3 regions of the Thalassotalea montiporae genome follow, and region 2 is predicted to be linked to each of the others. Evidence: predicted binding sites of a transcription regulator. Region 2 holds the regulator's gene; each other region holds the start of a gene.
What was found. Region 2 encodes FliA, which starts transcription of late flagellar genes. Its sites were predicted from a motif close to CTAAAGNTNNNNNNNNNNNNGCCGATA; they were not measured.
Positions count from the first base shown of each region.

Region 1: pomA (flagellar motor protein PomA) is a predicted target of FliA. The motif match lies at 3,651-3,677, and genes of this name have one in related genera.
Region 3: ACSLUR_RS05640 (flagellar protein MotY) is a predicted target of FliA. The motif match lies at 2,056-2,082, and genes of this name have one in related genera.

Region 1 is NZ_JBQRUO010000006.1:148,027-153,879, reverse strand. Features, by position in the region: gene thiI (tRNA uracil 4-sulfurtransferase ThiI) at 1-904, opposite strand, end outside; gene ACSLUR_RS15965 (cytochrome b) at 1,017-1,604, opposite strand; gene ACSLUR_RS15960 (flagellar motor protein MotB) at 1,815-2,774, opposite strand; gene pomA (flagellar motor protein PomA) at 2,786-3,550, opposite strand; gene xseB (exodeoxyribonuclease VII small subunit) at 3,893-4,138, shown strand; gene ispA ((2E,6E)-farnesyl diphosphate synthase) at 4,157-5,047, shown strand; gene dxs (1-deoxy-D-xylulose-5-phosphate synthase) at 5,062-5,853, shown strand, end outside.
Region 2 is NZ_JBQRUO010000001.1:982,717-988,569, forward strand. Features, by position in the region: gene flhF (flagellar biosynthesis GTPase FlhF) at 1-1,294, shown strand, start outside; gene ACSLUR_RS04260 (MinD/ParA family protein) at 1,312-2,154, shown strand; gene ACSLUR_RS04265 (RNA polymerase sigma factor FliA) at 2,174-2,893, shown strand; gene cheY (chemotaxis response regulator CheY) at 2,939-3,322, shown strand; gene ACSLUR_RS04275 (protein phosphatase CheZ) at 3,347-4,090, shown strand; gene ACSLUR_RS04280 (chemotaxis protein CheA) at 4,105-5,853, shown strand, end outside.
Region 3 is NZ_JBQRUO010000001.1:1,307,453-1,313,305, forward strand. Features, by position in the region: gene sodB (superoxide dismutase [Fe]) at 1-277, opposite strand, end outside; gene ACSLUR_RS05630 (Grx4 family monothiol glutaredoxin) at 570-908, shown strand; gene rnt (ribonuclease T) at 1,305-1,964, opposite strand; gene ACSLUR_RS05640 (flagellar protein MotY) at 2,162-3,100, shown strand; gene ACSLUR_RS05645 (M1 family metallopeptidase) at 3,195-5,036, shown strand; gene ACSLUR_RS05650 (hypothetical protein) at 5,160-5,853, shown strand, end outside.

The DNA of each region.
Region 1 (5,853 bases), on a different contig from region 2:
TAGTCAACGTTTGGCTAGAGACTTGACCTAGCGCTTCACCAGTTACCAGTGCTTGAATACCTAGTTTTTCCGCGACTTTTGAACCAGCACGCATCATCATGCGCTTAAGTACAACGCCCATATGGCCATTGTCTATTTTTTCTAAGATTTCAGTCACTACTGGATCAAAGTCAACTGCAATAAATTTCACGCGGTGAGATGCGCCAAATTTATTCCACAGGAAATGACTCACTTGCTTAACACCCACTTCATGAGCACTGCCACCTAAGTTGAAGAAACAAAAGTGAGTACGCGAGCCCTTTTTGATCATTTGGTAACTAGAAACACCAGAGTCAAAGCCGCCTGACATCAACGACAACACGTCTTCTTGTGTTGCAATTGGGAAGCCGCCTAAACCTTTGTGAAGCTCAGTCACGATAAATAACTTGCTCTTGTTGATTTCAAGGCGAATCGTGACGTCCGGCTTTTTCAATTTTACCTTAGCTGACTCAACCGCTTGATTTAAGCCGCCGCCAATATATTGCTCTGCTTTAATCGAGTTAAAGTCGTGTTCACCACTGCGTTTAACTCGCACACAAAAGGTTTTATTTTCAATTGTGCTGGCATGTACCGCTAAGGTTTTTTCGTAGATGTCATGCAAATCGGTGAATTCGTCTTGCTGAACTTCTAAAAACGAGGCAATACCCGGAATACACTTTAGCGTTTCAACTAACGCAGCACGGTTCTGTGCAGTGTCATTTTTGGTATTAATTTCAATGCTATCCCAGTTAAGTTGCGTGGTGACTTGCTCGTCTATACGTCTTAAAACATTCTTGATATTTGACTCAAGCATCTTAGTAAAACGTTTACGAACAGAGCGACTTTTAACGGCGATTTCAGCCTGCAATTTAACGATGAATTTCATTGATTCCCCCAGCGCTGGATAAAGTGGCGCGCATTATACACTATTTCTAAGAAAATGCGCGTTAGTCAGCTTCACGGGATAAGTAAGTACTCTCAAGTGAGCGCTTTAGAACTTATGGCTTACCTGATGTCATTTTCTTAAGGGTACGATCGCCCTTACCGTAATGATGATAAAGCGCCGCTAACACATGACCTAGAATTAGTAGCCATACCAACCAAGCACCGAATATCTCTTTATGGATAAAATCAATCGGAGTTTCAAAAGCTTTAAACGACAGTCCCATCAAATCCTGAACGATGACAGTAAATAGCCATGTATCTTCAAATTTTGGTATATCAAATAAGAAGAATTCGGTATTAACACCTGTTCCTAAATAGCCGGTCAGCGGCATAATAATCATGACCGCATACAGCGCATAATGACCAAGGTGGGCAGCCAAGTGCTCTAGTTTGCTGCCAGGTTCAGATTCAGGAGCTTGATTCATCCCCCGCCAGATAATGCGCAAAACAACGATAACCCCAAGCGACACACCAACTGATAGGTGAAGTTGTAATGCGGTCCAATTCTCCGGCGTTTTAGCCTCGGTAAACCATTGGCGGTAATAAACACTCACATAAGATGCTAAAAATAAAAGTGCCGTTCCCCAGTGAAAACACTTGGCAATGAAACCATAGTCGGTTGATGAATTTTTTAACATCATAAAGCTAGTCCTGTAATTTATGTCTGATTAGCGAATAAACATTGAGTTTAGACTATGCTAACCAAGCGCTAGGCGTATAGCAGATTTACCTTTATTTACATCGACAATGCATTAAGCTAGGTGAGCTGAAAAAAGGCAAAAAAATGGCCGACTATACAGGTATAGTCAGCCATTTTTGGTGCACCTTAAATTCTGTTAGAGAATCAGTCGTTAATTGCCACTGCTCTCACTGATAGAAATAGGTTCAGTGACTTTCGCTTTACCTTGGTTAATCGAAATCTCGACTCGGCGATTGCGACGGCGATTCAAGGCATTGGTGTTTGGCACTAACGGACGCGTGTCAGCGTGACCCACAACAAGTAATCGCGTGGGATCAAAATTCGGCACTTTCACCATTTCATGAGCAATTGCCACAGCACGTTGGCTAGAAAGATCCCAATTTGAGCGGTAAAGCTCTGAATCAATACCTTGGTTATCGGTATTACCTGAAATCATGATCTCGCCCGGTACATTGTTAAGCAAGACACCAATCTCTTGAATAATTGGCTTAAACTTCGGCTGCAAAAATGCAGAGCCTGAAGGGAACGAGCCATTTTCGCGAATACGTATGGTGATTTGTTGCCCTAGTGACTCCAGTTCAATCGCACCGTCTTGAATTTGTTGTTCAAGCTGCTCGGCAATTTTCTTGACGAGCTCATTCACTTGCTCTTGTTGCGCCTGTTCCAGTTGTTGCTGAGCTTGCTCAATTTGTTGTTGTGACATTTGCGTGTCGGTGCTTTGCGATTGACCACCACGTTCAGTACCGCGTTGCTCTTGGCGACCACCCGCAGAAGTTTCATCGCCCGCTTGGAATTCCAACATTTGTTGAGTCATTTCCATGGTTTGCTGCTGGATAACTTCTATCGGCGTTGGCTCAGGCTTACCTGGGCGAAACTCTTTCGCAATGATGCTGGTTCCCTTAGGAATATCTTTCACCTCAATTTTATTTTGCACACCGAAGGCAAACTTCATCGAGCCAGCAATTTGCTTGAACTTCAATACGTCCATTTCCGAGAAGCTCAATAGCAAAACGAAAAAGCACATTAACAGTGACATCAAATCCGCGAAAGTTCCCATCCACGCAGGTAGACCTGCGGGCGGGCACTTACACTCAGGAGGTGGAGATGACATGGCTTACCTCACTACTCTTCAGTGGTGTCTATTTTTCGCTTACTTTCTGCTAAATAGTTTTTCAGCAGACCTTCAATAACACGTGGGTTTTGGCCGTCTTGAATCCCCAAAACCGCATCTAAGATAAGCTCTTGGTTTAACTTTTCTTCTGCCATTCGAAGCGATAACTTGTTCGAAATTGGAATGGCAATAACGTTTGCTAAGAAAGCACCGTACAACGTCGTTAATAGTGCAACCGCCATCGCGGGACCAATCGCCTTAGGGTCATCCATGTTAGATAACATCGCAACCAGACCAATCAAGGTACCAATCATCCCCATCGCTGGTGCAACTTCAGCAAGTGCGCCTAGCATGCCAACGCCAGTATCATGACGCTCAGTTGTTAGTGCGATGTCTTTTTGCATGGTGGCACGCACCACGTCGGCATCGTGACCATCAACCAGCATGTCGACACCTTTTTGCATAAAGGCATTAGATATCTCGGCCTCTTCCAGGGCTAAAAAACCGCCTTTTCGCGCTGCGTCCGCCATTTCAACAGACTTTTCAATCAACTCTTCTGGCTTTTCCAGCTTGAACATAAATGCCTTGCCAATGATCTTACCAATGGTAAAAAACTGGCCAAGGTTGTAATTCGATAAGACAACGAAAATTGAACCACAGAATACGATAAGAATTGATTGGGTATCGACAAACATTGAAATGTCGCCACCTAAAATCATCGCCATCACGATGAAACCAATTGCGCCTAACATCCCAATTAGCGTAGCTAAATCCACAAATGCCTCCTAATGTGTGTCTTTAACGAGCAGAACTCTGCTGATAATACATTATCAATAAATGAATCGCGACCTGTATTACAGCCTGTTACACAGATAGTATCGCCCGCAAGGTCAATAACTTAACTTGTTTTTGATTCAGTTCAGCTATCGTTACTATAAGCGGGCGAATATGTGCCATTGATTGACCTAGACGCGCCGCTCATGTACCTTTGCGCCTTATTACTAGGTTGCAATGCTAAACTAACCTTAACCAATCGAAGCGATGCTTATTAAACAGGCAGAGAGTACGTTTGGTCATCACTTGTTTATCATCAAAAACGGGCTATCCGTGGTATAGAAATGGCAAAGAAGAAACTGGAAAATCTATCGTTCGAAGAGGCGCTTGGCGAACTTGACACTATTGTTCAACAATTAGAACAGGGTGAATTAAGTTTAGAAGAGTCAATGGCGATTTTTGAACGCGGCTTAAAGCTTAGTCAATTAAGTCAGCAAAAACTGCAAGGCGCAGAGCAAAAAGTGCAAATGCTGATTAATCAAAATGGTCAAGGTACTTTAACGAACTTTGAACAAGACGATAACGCTTAGTTTAAGGCGATAAAGATTTTGACGACTTTACCTCAACTTAGTGAATATCAAGCACGCGTTAACCAGTTACTTGCCAACAAACTTGATAGTTTACCCGTTAATGACACTAAGCTATTAGAAGCGATGCGCTATGGCCTGTTAATCGGCGGTAAACGCATGCGTCCATATTTGGTCTATACCACAGGTCTAGCTTTAGGTGCCAAACTTGAAGATTTAGACGGCATTGCCTGCGCCTTAGAGTGCATTCATGCGTATTCATTATTACACGATGATTTACCAGCAATGGACGACGATGATCTACGACGCGGCCAACCAACTTGTCACAAGGCTTTTGACGAAGCAACAGCTATTTTGGCCGGCGATAGCTTGCAAACACTGGCGTTTGATTTTCTTGCCAATCACCCGTTTTCAGACTTTGGTCAACAAAAAATGCCAATGCTGTTACAGCAACTAGTTGCCGCGGCGGGTTACCAAGGCATGTGTGGTGGCCAAGCACTGGATTTAAGTGCAACCGATAAGCATGTTTCATTGAACGAGCTTGAAACCATTCACAGACTCAAAACCGGCGCATTATTAAAAGCCTCGGTTACGATGGCCTCAGAATGTGCACCACAAGTTACTGATGAGCAAAAAACGACGCTGGCAACATTTGCCGAGCTCATTGGGCTGGCTTATCAAGTGCAGGACGATATTATCGATATTACATCGACACAAGAGCAGCTTGGTAAGCCTAAAGGCTCAGATATTGAAGCCAATAAATCAACTTACCCAGCACTACTTGGCTTAGCAAATGCTCAACAAAAAGCAGAAACGCTATACCAAGAATCGCTTCAAGCTTTAGCTACTTTGCCCTACAATACCGACACTTTGGCAGACTTTGCGACCTTTATTGTTCGCCGTACTCATTAATTACTAATAAGACTATGACCATTAATCTAGCTGATTATCCTTTATTATCAACGATCAATTCCCCTGACGATTTGCGTTTACTGAGCCAAGATCAGTTAACTAAAGTCAGTGATGAGTTACGAAGCTATTTATTAAACTCTGTCAGTAAAAGCAGCGGCCATTTCGCCTCTGGTTTAGGCACAATCGAGCTAACGGTTGCACTGCATTATGTTTATCGCACGCCGTTTGATCACCTAATTTGGGATGTTGGCCACCAAGCCTACCCACACAAAATTCTAACGGGTCGTCGCGACCAACTACACACGATTCGTCAAAAAGACGGCTTACACCCGTTCCCGTGGCGCGAAGAAAGTGAATACGATGTGCTGAGTGTCGGTCACTCAAGTACGTCAATTTCTGCGGCACTAGGTTTAGCCGTTGCTGCCGAAAAAGAAGCCAAAGATCGCAAAGTAGTTGCCGTTATTGGTGACGGTGCGATGACAGCAGGTATGGCTTTTGAAGCATTAAACCACGGCGGTGACATCAACAAAGATATGTTAGTCATCTTAAATGACAACGAGATGTCAATTTCGGAAAACGTGGGGGCGTTAAATAATCATTTAGCCAAACTACTTTCGGGTAGTTTATTTACGGGCTTTAGAGAAGGTAGTAAACGCTTACTAAACAACATTCCGCCGATCAAAGAATTAGCCAGTCGTGCAGAAGAACACCTCAAAGGCATGGTAGTACCTAGCACTTTCTTTGAAGAATTGGGCTTTAACTACATAGGGCCAATTGACGGCCACGACGTTAATGGCTTAGTTGAT
Region 2 (5,853 bases):
GTCGGGTTTAGACAGTGCTGAGCAAGCGCAATCTCCAGCTGATAGCTTAAGTGCATTGTTGGCTAGAAACGTTCAGCAACAGCCTGTTTCGCAGCCGCAAAGCAGTCAAGCTAGTCAATCTAGTCAAGCAACTGCTGTGTCCAAAAACAGTCACGATACTGCAACACCAGATTTAGAACTGCAATTAAAACAGTTTACTGACAAGCTTCAGCAGCAACATGCTGGCACTGAAGCTACTCAAAACGAACAACCTTTCTCGACTGAAGATGATGGTTTTGGTGTACCTGCCAACGCTGCTATTCCTGCTCAAGCTGCTAATACCCCAACAGCAGCATATGGCAACGATTCAAGCGTAGTTAGCATGGACGCATTTAACCAAATGAAAGCTGAAATGGCTTCTATTCGTCAATTGTTGGAACATCAAGTATCAGGCCTAATGTGGCAAGACATGGCGCAAAAAGACCCCAATCGCGCTATGTTAATTGACCGCTTGACTTCGCTTGGTTTGAACGAGCAGTTAGCTGATCAAATTGCAGGCTTTGTCCCTACGCATTTAGACGAAGAGCAAAGCTGGCAAAGTGCGCTGCAATTATTGAGTAGCCAAGTAAATACCACTAACAACGACATTATTCACCGTGGTGGTGTGGTATCACTAGTGGGCCCAACCGGTGTTGGTAAAACAACAACTTTGGCTAAATTGGCAGCACGTTTCGCACAAGTTCATGGCGCAGATAGCATTTTGCTAATCTCTACTGATACATACCGTATCGGTGGTTTCGAGCAACTTGAAACTTACGGCAAAATTATCGGCTGTCCTGTGAAGCTAGCGAAAGACAGTGATGCACTTGAACAGTTAATTCAGCAATACAGCAGCAAGAAGTTAATTTTGATCGATACTGCAGGTATGGGACAACGTGACATGCGCTTAGCTGAGAACTTATCTGGCTTAGTGGCGAACTCACGTATTCGCATCAGAAACTACTTAGTATTGGCGGCTAATACGCAACAAGCAGTAATGCAGGAAAACGTTGAACGCTTTAAGAAAATTCCACTATGTGGCTGCATTTTCACTAAGCTAGATGAAAGCCTAAGTATGGGTGAAATCTTATCAACTGCGATTCAAAACGGTTTACCAATTGGTTATCTAACAGACGGTCAGCGTGTTCCAGAAGATATTAAAGTTGCAAATGCTGAAAAATTAGTTAGTCTTGCAGAGAAATTAGCAAACAAATCAGCGGTAAGATTCAATTTTAGCGCTAATAGACAACCAATGGCCTCAGCTGCCTTTGGTTAACCTTTGAGACGTAGTAGATGATTGACCAAGCAAGCGGCTTACGAAAAATGCAAGATTTAAGACAAATCAAAGTTATCGCAGTTTCCGGAGGCAAGGGAGGGGTAGGTAAAACTAACGTTTCACTCAATACCGCTATATCACTGGCTAAACAAGGCAAAAAGGTACTGGTACTCGATGCTGACTTAGGCTTAGCAAACGTCGATGTGATGCTTGGCCTGCGCGTTCAGAAAAACATTGCTCATGTACTCAGTGGTGACTGCGAACTTGATGACATCATTATTGAAGGTCCGGCTGGCATTAAGATCATTCCAGCGACATCTGGCACACAATCCATGGTGGACTTAACACCATCAGAGCATGCTGGCCTAATTCGCGCCTTCAGCGATATGCAAACTGAATTTGATGTGCTGATTGTTGATACCGCAGCGGGTATCTCAGACATGGTGCTTAGCTTTGCCCGTGCCGCTCAAGATGTGATGTTAGTAGTAACAGACGAACCTACTTCAATCACTGATTGTTACGCGTTGATGAAATTATTAAGCCGCGACCACGGTGTATTTAAATTTAAAGTGGTTGCCAATATGGTACGTAGCCCAAAAGAAGGGCAGCAGTTATTTGCTAAACTGACTAAAGTGACAGATCGTTTTCTGGATGTCGCGATTGAGTTGGTTGCTGTGGTGCCATTTGATGAAAACATTCGAAAATCGGTGCGCAAGCAAAAAGCTATCGTTGATGCTTTTCCAGATTCGGCAGCGTCAAAAGCGTTTAGCGAATTGGCAAGTAAAATCAACAGTTGGCCTATTCCCAACCGACCTTCAGGTCATTTAGAGTTCTTTATCGAACAATTGCTTGAGCAATAACGCCTCATAGGGAGTTATAGTGGTTAAAGCTAATGCTTACACTAGCTATCTTGATAAATCGGCACTAATCGAACAGCACACGGTATTAGTTAAACGTATTGCCTATCACTTGTTGGCCAGATTACCGGCAAGTGTTATTGCTGACGATCTAATTCAATCTGGCATGATTGGACTATTGGAAGCTGCGAGCAACTTTGACGGTAGCAAAGGCGCTAGTTTTGAAACATTTGCTGGCATTCGAATTCGCGGCGCTATGCTCGATGAAATTCGCAAAGGGGATTGGACTCCTCGTTCTGTTCACAAGAATAGCCGAATGATCAGCGATGCTATCAAAGCATTGGAAGGTGAACTTGGTCGCGATGTAACAGACTCGGAAGTTGCTGATAAGCTTGATATCTCCCTGAATGAATACCATCATATTCTTAATGAAGTAAGCACTGGAAAAATCATCGGCATCGAAGATTTAGGGGTGACTGATGATGTGCTTAGTTTTGATGAAGAATTTCAAGAAGATGATCCATATCATACAATTGAACATGTAACCTTTAAAAAAACGTTAACAGAATGTATTTCGACTTTACCTGAGCGTGAAGCTTTAGTACTGTCGCTCTATTACGACGAAGAGCTCAATTTAAAAGAAATTGGACAAGTTCTTGACGTTAGTGAGTCAAGAGTGAGCCAAATTCATAGTCAAGCAATGCATCGATTAAAAGCACGTATGCAATCTTGGCAAAGTTAAGTAGAATATATAGAAATTTATTGATTTATTTCACCGGAGGGTGCCTTGGATAAAAATATGAAAGTACTTGTTGTTGATGATTTCTCGACAATGAGAAGAATTGTTAAGAACTTATTACGCGATTTAGGCTTTACTAATATTCAAGAAGCGGATGATGGCAGCACAGCGTTGCCTATGTTACAAGGCGGTGACTTTGACTTTGTAGTGACCGACTGGAACATGCCGGGTATGCAAGGTATCGATCTTTTGAAAGCAATTCGCGCTGATGAGAAGTTAGCACACATTCCGGTGCTTCTGATCACTGCAGAAGCGAAGAAAGAGCAAATTGTGATGGCGGCGCAAGCGGGTGTAAACGGTTACATTGTAAAACCTTTCACTGCTGCAACCCTTAAGGAAAAACTAGACAAGATTTTTGAACGTTTAGGATAAACGCGCTAAACGCGAGGAAATTTCATGAGTAAATTGTCTAGTGCAAAGATTACTTTAGAACAAGCCAAGTCATTAGTTGAATTTATCGAGAATGGTCAGCAAGAAAAAGCTGACCAATTACTTGCTGATATTCAAAACCCAATTAATTCAGAGTTATTTGCAGAGATAGGTAAGTTGACCCGTCAATTGCATGACTCAATGATGAATTTCCAATTGGACTCACGACTAAACGACTTAGCCAATGCTGATATTCCTGATGCAAAAGAGCGTTTAAATTATGTTATTAGCCGTACAGAAGATGCGGCTAATAAGACCATGGACGCGGTAGAATCCATTTTCCCAGTTGTTGATACCATTCAAGAGCAAGTCAAAGCTGTTAATCCGCTTTGGCAAAAACTGATGCACAATGATCTGAATTTGGGTGAGTTTAAAGCACTTTGTAAAGATATCGACAAATTGCTGAAAACAACATCATCAGAAACCGAACGTATGCACGCGCTAATGACAGACGTATTAATGGCGCAAGATTTCCAAGACTTAACAGGTCAAGTGATTAGAAAAGTAATTGACCTTGTACGAGAAGTGGAAGAAAGCTTGATTAATATGCTGACAGCTTTTGGTGTGACGGAAGATGAGCAAAAAGAAAAAGCAACCCTTAAAACTGGTGAAAATCTAGTTGAAGGGCCGATTGTTAATACAGACGAGAGAGACGACGTTGTATCAGATCAAGATGACGTTGATGATCTCTTATCTAGCCTAGGATTTTAGCGGGAGTTTGGTGCATGTCCTTTGAAGCGGATGAAGAAATTCTACAGGATTTTTTAATAGAAGCAGGCGAAATTTTAGAAGCATTGTCAGAGCAACTTGTTGAGTTGGAAAATGACCCTGACAATGCTGATTTACTGAACGCTATTTTTAGAGGCTTTCATACCGTCAAAGGTGGTGCCGGATTTTTATCATTAACTGAACTTGTTGATGCCTGTCACGGTGCGGAAAATGTGTTTGACATTCTGCGTAATGGCCAACGCTCTGTAACCCCTGAATTGATGGATGTTATCTTGCAGGCGCTTGATACCATTAATGAAATGTTTGCGTTAGTGCAAAATCGCGAACAACCAGAGCCTGCTGATCCTGCTTTGCTTGCTGAGCTTCACCGTTTGAGTGAGCCAGAAGGTAGCGAAAGCGCTGCGCCAGCTCCTGCTGTTGAAGAGCACGAACCAGAGATCTTCCAAGAAACTGAAGTCGCAGCAGAATCTGCTGGCGGCGATGAAGAAATGACGGAAGACGAGTTCGAAGCACTGCTTGACGAGCTTCATGGTCCGGGAAATAGTGCAGCTTCTGCTAGCACGCCTGCTGCACAACCGGCATCTTCCAATAGCGATGAAATTACCGATGATGAGTTCGAATCATTGTTAGATGAACTTCATGGCCAAGGAGCATTCAAAACCGCAGCAAAAGAGACTACGCCAAGCCAAAGCAGTTCTTCTGACGAAATTGACGATAGCGAATTTGAAGCGTTATTGGATGAGTTGCATGGTAAAGGCAAAGCCCCAAGTGCTGCCCCTGCGACTCCAGCGTCTAAACCTGTGGCTAAACCTGAAGCAGCTAAACCACAAGCTGCCAAACCAGCAGCACAACCTGCGGCCAAGCCTGCAGCAAAAGCGCCAGCTAAGCCTGCGGCTAAAGAGAAGAAGCCTGCAGCGCCTGCGGCTCCGCAAGCGGAAACTACCGTTCGTGTTGATACTAAACGTTTAGACCAAATTATGAACATGGTTGGCGAGCTCGTGTTAGTGCGTAATCGACTAACGAGCTTAGGCCTGACGAAAGAAGACGAAGAACTAACAAAAGCGGTTTCTAATCTAGATGCAGTAACAACTGACCTGCAAGGCGCGGTGATGAAAACGCGTATGCAGCCAATCAAGAAAGTATTTGGCCGCTTCCCTCGTGTTGTTCGTGATTTGGCGCGTAGCTTAAATAAAGAAATTAAGCTGATTCTTGAAGGTGAAGAAACTGATTTAGATAAAAACTTAGTTGAAGCGCTAGCTGATCCGCTAGTTCACTTGGTTCGAAACTCAGTTGATCACGGTATTGAAGAGCCAAGCGTACGTGAGGCCAATGGTAAACCGCGCGAAGGTACAGTTATTTTATCTGCTTCACAAGAAGGTGATCATATCTTACTGACCATCCGTGATGATGGTGCGGGTATGAATGCAGAAAAGCTTAAGCAAATTGCGATTGACCGTGGTGTGTTAGATGCAGAAGCTGCGGCTCGCATGCCCGAGAAAGAAGCGTTCAACCTTATATTCGCTCCTGGTTTCTCAACGAAAACAGAGATTTCTGAAGTGTCTGGCCGTGGTGTTGGCATGGACGTTGTTAAGACCAAAATCACTCAGCTAAACGGTACCGTTAATATTGATTCTGAAATGGGCGTTGGCACCGTTTTAGAAATTAAAGTGCCGCTAACGTTAGCAATCTTGCCAACGCTAATGGTTGTTGTTGGCGAACAGATTTTTGCGTTACCACTAGCGGGC
Region 3 (5,853 bases), 320 kb from region 2:
GTGCACCTGTTGGTTCGCCGCCACCGTTCGGGCTTAAGCTGTTCCAGTAGAAAGTGTGGTTCCAGATTTGTGCAGCGTTGTTAAATACGCCGCCTTCTGAAGACTTAACGATTTCTTCTAGAGATTTACCCGCAAAGTCAGTACCTTCAATTAAGCCGTTTAATTTAACTACGTAAGTGTTGTGATGCTTACCGTAGTGGAACTCTAAAGTTTCTTGTGAAATATGAGGTGCTAATGCGTCCATTGCATACGGTAAAGCTGGTAATTCAATAGCCATGTTATTCTCCAGAAATTTATATTGATTAGAAAATTTTATTCTTAAACAAACTCATCTATAGGTTTGTTTTTCTGAAAAACCTAGTAAAATACTCAGGTTTTTTGAAGCCACGCATAGTGTACCGAAATTTATAGGTATTGCTAGCGCTATTATCAAGGCTTTAACGCTATAAAATAGATGATTTTTATTTGTTGGTAGGTTGGTGTTGAAAATATCGTTAACTGCCCATATCAATCATTGTTATCGCATAGTTATGTGCATAGTCAACGCGTAGTTATCACAAGAGGTTATTATGGAAACGATTGAACGCATTAAACAGCAAATTGCTGAGAACTCTATTTTACTTTACATGAAGGGTTCGCCAAAACTACCAAGCTGTGGTTTCTCAGCGCAAGCGGCTCAAGCGCTAATGTCTTGTGGTGAAAAATTCGCTTTTGTTGATATCTTACAAAATCCAGATATTCGTGCTGAACTTCCACAATATGCTGATTGGCCAACATTCCCTCAACTATGGGTTGAAGGCGAGCTAATTGGCGGTTGTGACATTATTCTAGAAATGTTCCAACAGGGTGAGCTGCAAACCGTTATTAAAGAAGCTGCGGCTAAAATGAATACCGAAGAAAACTCATAGTATTTTCTTGTTGTACTAATAGTTTATAAATAGAAAAAAGCCCGATTGAAACGCTCAATCGGGCTTTTTTATTGTCTGTTCTGTCATTAAGAGTTCAATAACAATTTGTATAAATGCTTTATACCAATTTGATTAATTATTTAGCCTCTCAGAATGACATAAGCAGTATTAGAACAAACGAAATTTATGACGATATAGTCGTTCTACATCAAGTGAATTTTGTGCAGTTATTATGCTGCTTATGCATTCCCAAGGGCGAGTTTTAAAGGCTCATATACTGCGTTATGGCGTTTGCTTTTCGTTCAAAAAAGGGGAATTACCATTCTCTGCACGCCAAACCTTGTCTATGAGCCTTTAAATTCTCGCTGAGTGATCAAATAATTATTCAATTTGGTATTAACCTAATGGCCAACCGCCTAAACTACGCCACTTGTTAACAATTGTGCAGAACAGCTCTGCTGTTTTTTCTGTATCGTACAGGGCTGAATGGGCTTCGCTATTGTCAAAATCGATTTGTGCGGCTTCACATGCTTTTGCTAATACGGTTTGTCCAAAGGCAAGGCCAGATAAGGTAGTGGTATCAAAGCTTACAAAAGGATGAAACGGACTGCGTTTAATGTTGCAACGTTCTACTGCTGCATTAAGAAAACCTAAGTCAAAGGCGGCATTATGGGCAACCATCACGGCGCGCTGGCAACCTGCTGCCTTCATTTTCTTTCTAACTAATTTAAATATTTCTTTGAGTGCATGCGCTTCTTGGACATTACCGCGCAGTGGGTGAGTAGGGTCAATACCGGTAAAAGCCAGTGCTGATGGTTCCAAGTTTGCACCTTCGAACGGTTCAATGTTAAAACATATGCTTTCGTCGATACTCAATTCACCAGTGTTTTCATCAAGTGATAATACGCTGGCTGCAATTTCTAATAGGGCATCTGTTTTGGCATTAAAACCTGCGGTTTCAACATCAATAACAACAGGGAAATAACCGCGAAACCGTTGCGCAAAAAGTGATTTTTCAGTGATGGGTTCGGCATTAGTGTTTACAACGTCTGACATGCTTTTTTTGATCTAGCCTAAATTGCGAGGCATTATCGCAAAAAATCATGTTAATCTCGACATTAGCAATTTAAAAATGCGTGAATTATCGCTAAAGTTAGTGAAATAAATGCCGATAAAAACCTGTCGGATAAAGAATGTAAGTTCCTGTTATGAATAATTTGTTGCTTTCCACGCTAGGCAAGGTTTCGCAAAAGATGTCATTTTTCAAATTAGATACAAGTTGTCGTTCAACAAAAGTAACTCAAAATCTAGGTACTATTTTGGGTACTGGCCTTGCTGTGGCTACCATCTTAACCGCAAGTACTGCTAATGCTGGTGTTCGTCAATATACTGCATCTTTGGAAAATTCACACTGGCAGGTTACCAATAATTCTCGATTAAATTGTACGTTATCGCACAACATTCCCAATTACGGCGAAGCTAAATTTGTCAGTAAAGCAAACCGCAATAATAACATGCTGTTTGAACTTGATATGCTGCGTTTGCCAGATAACTACTCGCTTGCTGAGTTAAGATCTGTCGCGCCGAACTATCGCCCTGGCATGAACAGTTACACTATCGCTGATATGAAGCTATACAAGCAATTTTCACCGAGTTTAGATAAGAAAGTTGCGTGGACTATGTTAAGCGAACTTGAGCAGGGCATGAATCCAACGTTTTACTATAACGATTGGTATAGCGAAAACGACAAAATATCTGTTGGTTTATCCAATGCGCGTTTTATGCGTGCTTACAAAGAATTTGTTGGCTGTGTTGGCAACTTATTAAATTATAGCTTCGACGATATTTCGTATACCGTACTTAATTATCAATCAAACAGTGACAAGTTTACCAAAGCATCAGAGCGCAGAATGGCGATGATCTCACAGTACTTAAAACTAGACACTGAGTTAGAACTGGTGTTGATTGATGCATATTCAGACAGCTACGGTGGCCGTTGGAATAACTTAGAGTTATCAAAACGCCGTGCGAATAAAATTCGCGAATATTTTGTAAAAAACGGCATTGATACAAGCCGTATCGAAGCCAAAGGCTATGGTGAAAAGCGCCATATTGCATCAAATGAAACTATCTTGGGTCGCGGCCAGAACCGTCGTGTGGTTATTCACATGGAAAAGCCGATCGAATTCTAATAGCATATACTGCTAACAAATATTGAATATGGCTGTAGGTTAGGGTTAACTTACAGCCATATTTTTTTGTCTCCTTCATTCACGAGAAAAACTAATGAAAAGAATAATAACGGCATTAGTGTTTTGTGCTGGGCTGGTTGGCAGCGCATTTGCACAAACGAAAGATGCTTATACTTACGCAAATTATGACCAAGTAATAACCACGCATACTTACCTAGATTTGGCCATTGATTTTGACAACAAGGCGTTAAAAGGATTTGCCGAGCTAGATTTAAAGTGGTTAGTCGATAACAAGCAGCCAATTTACTTAGATACACGTGACTTGATTGTTCATCGCGTGATGGCAAAGCGCACGGGTGGTGCTTGGCAAAAAGCTGACTATACACTGGCACCTCGCGACAAGGTTTTGGGCAGCAAATTAACAGTCAATGCGCGTATTAAAGCTGACAAGCTCAGAATCTATTACGAATCGACCGCCAAGGCTTCGGGTTTACAATGGCTAACGCCAGCGCAAACTACGGGTAAAAAACTGCCATTTATGTTTAGCCAAAACCAAGCAATTCACGCTCGTTCTTGGATCCCTGTGCAAGACACGCCAAGTGTTCGAATGACATACACAGCACGTATTTCAACGCCTGATAACGTGTTGGCGGTGATGAGTGCCAATAATGATCCAGACACTAAGCGCGATGGCGACTATTTCTTTGATATGCCACAACCTGTTCCGCCTTACTTAATTGCGATTGCAGCAGGCGATTTGGTGTTCAAACCAATGAGTGACATTACCGGTATTTACGCCGAGCCTAGCTTAGTTGACTCTGCGGTTGCTGAGTTTAATGACACCCAAGCCATGATTGATGCAACGGAAGCAATGTATGGTGAATACCGTTGGGGCCGTTACGATTTATTAATTTTGCCACCTAGCTTCCCGTTTGGTGGCATGGAAAATCCGAGACTATCTTTTATCACTCCAACCGTTATTGCCGGTGATAAAAGCTTGGTCAACTTAATCGCTCACGAGTTAGCACATTCTTGGTCAGGTAATTTAGTGACGAACGAGAGCTGGCGCGATTTATGGTTAAACGAAGGTTTTACCAGCTATGTTGAAAACCGCATCATGGAGCGTGTGTTTGGTCGAGATCGCGCTGTGATGGAGCAATCGTTAGACGCACAAGGCTTAAGCTATGAAATTGCAGAATTAGCGCCAGGTGATACCCAACTATACATTGATTTAGCGGGTCGAGACCCAGACGACGCTTTCTCTGGTGTACCGTACACGAAAGGTCAGTTATTCCTGATTTACCTAGAGCAAAAATTTGGCCGTGAAATATTTGATAAGTTTGTACGCAAGTATTTTGACGACCATGCTTTCCAACCGCTTGGCACTGCAGCATTCGTTAAATACATTGACGCTGAGCTATTAGCAAAGCACCCAGGTATTGTTTCTCAAGAAGAGATTAACGAATGGATTTTTGAGCAAGGTTTACCAAGCTACGTGCCAAAGCCAAAATCAAATGCATTTACCATCATTGACGCGCAAATTAATGACTTCATTACTGGAACATTGTCAGTAGACGCACTGCCAACAACTGAGTGGACTGTGCACCAATGGTTGCATTTCATTAATAACTTGCCGTTAACGATCAGCCAAGCGCAAATGCAAGCATTAGATAAGCAGTTCAACCTAACCAATAGTACCAATGCTGAAAAAGCCCACGCTTGGTATTTACTAGCGCTGCGTACGGGTTACGATGCCGTTTATCCCGCAATGGAAAAATACTTGGTGGGCATTGGTCGTCGTAAATTAATTGTGCCACTTTATAAAAAGTTAGCAGAAACCGAGCAAGGTAAAGCGTGGGCAACACGTGTTTATCAGCAAGCTCGCCCAGGTTACCATCCATTAGCCCAAGGTACAGTTGATACAATCTTAAAGTAAAAATTACTACTTTAACTAGTCAAAACCGCCACCTCTGAGCTAATTCGAGTGGCGGTTTTATTTTTCTGGACTAAAATGCTTGTTGTAAATGGATTACATCAACAACAATAAGGATATTAGTTTATGAAAACACAAGCTTTTCTGCTTGCACTTTGGTGCCTCATTTGTACCTTAACTGCAACCTCTGCCTCGGCTACATTAATTGGACGAGACCTATCTAACCAAGCCTCGGTAGGCCTAATTAGTTATCAAAATGCATTTACAGATGCATTTGGCTCATCAAGTGATGGTGCTCAAATTTATCGCCGGGGAGCAGGCTCAATACCACTTGTTTTCTTAGATGATTCATTGGCCTCAGCCAATGATAGTTTAGGCATCATTAAAGCAGCAGACGCTGTGCCATTTTTTGGCATAGTTGATACCACTAATCCCGATAATCTGAGTGGCGATGTTAATGCTATTTGGCAGTTTGATATTAATGGTTTTAATCAGTTAAGTTTGGCAATTGATATTGCCGCAATGGGAGATTTTGAACCAAGTGATATTTTCTCGATTGAATACCAATTAGATGGTGGTGCTTGGCAGTTAATGCTTTCCGGTACTGCTGACAACGCAGGCCAGCAAACTTATCAACTGGAAAATGGCAATACGACGACGTTGGACGATCCTATGGCTGTCAGCGGCGTTAACCTAACCAATAGTTTTACATCATTTAGCCAAATGATAGTTAACACTGGAAGCACGCTTGGGATAAGAATTTCTGCTAATACCAATGGTGGCACTGAAGCAATTGCTTTTAGAAACATCAGGGTTAATG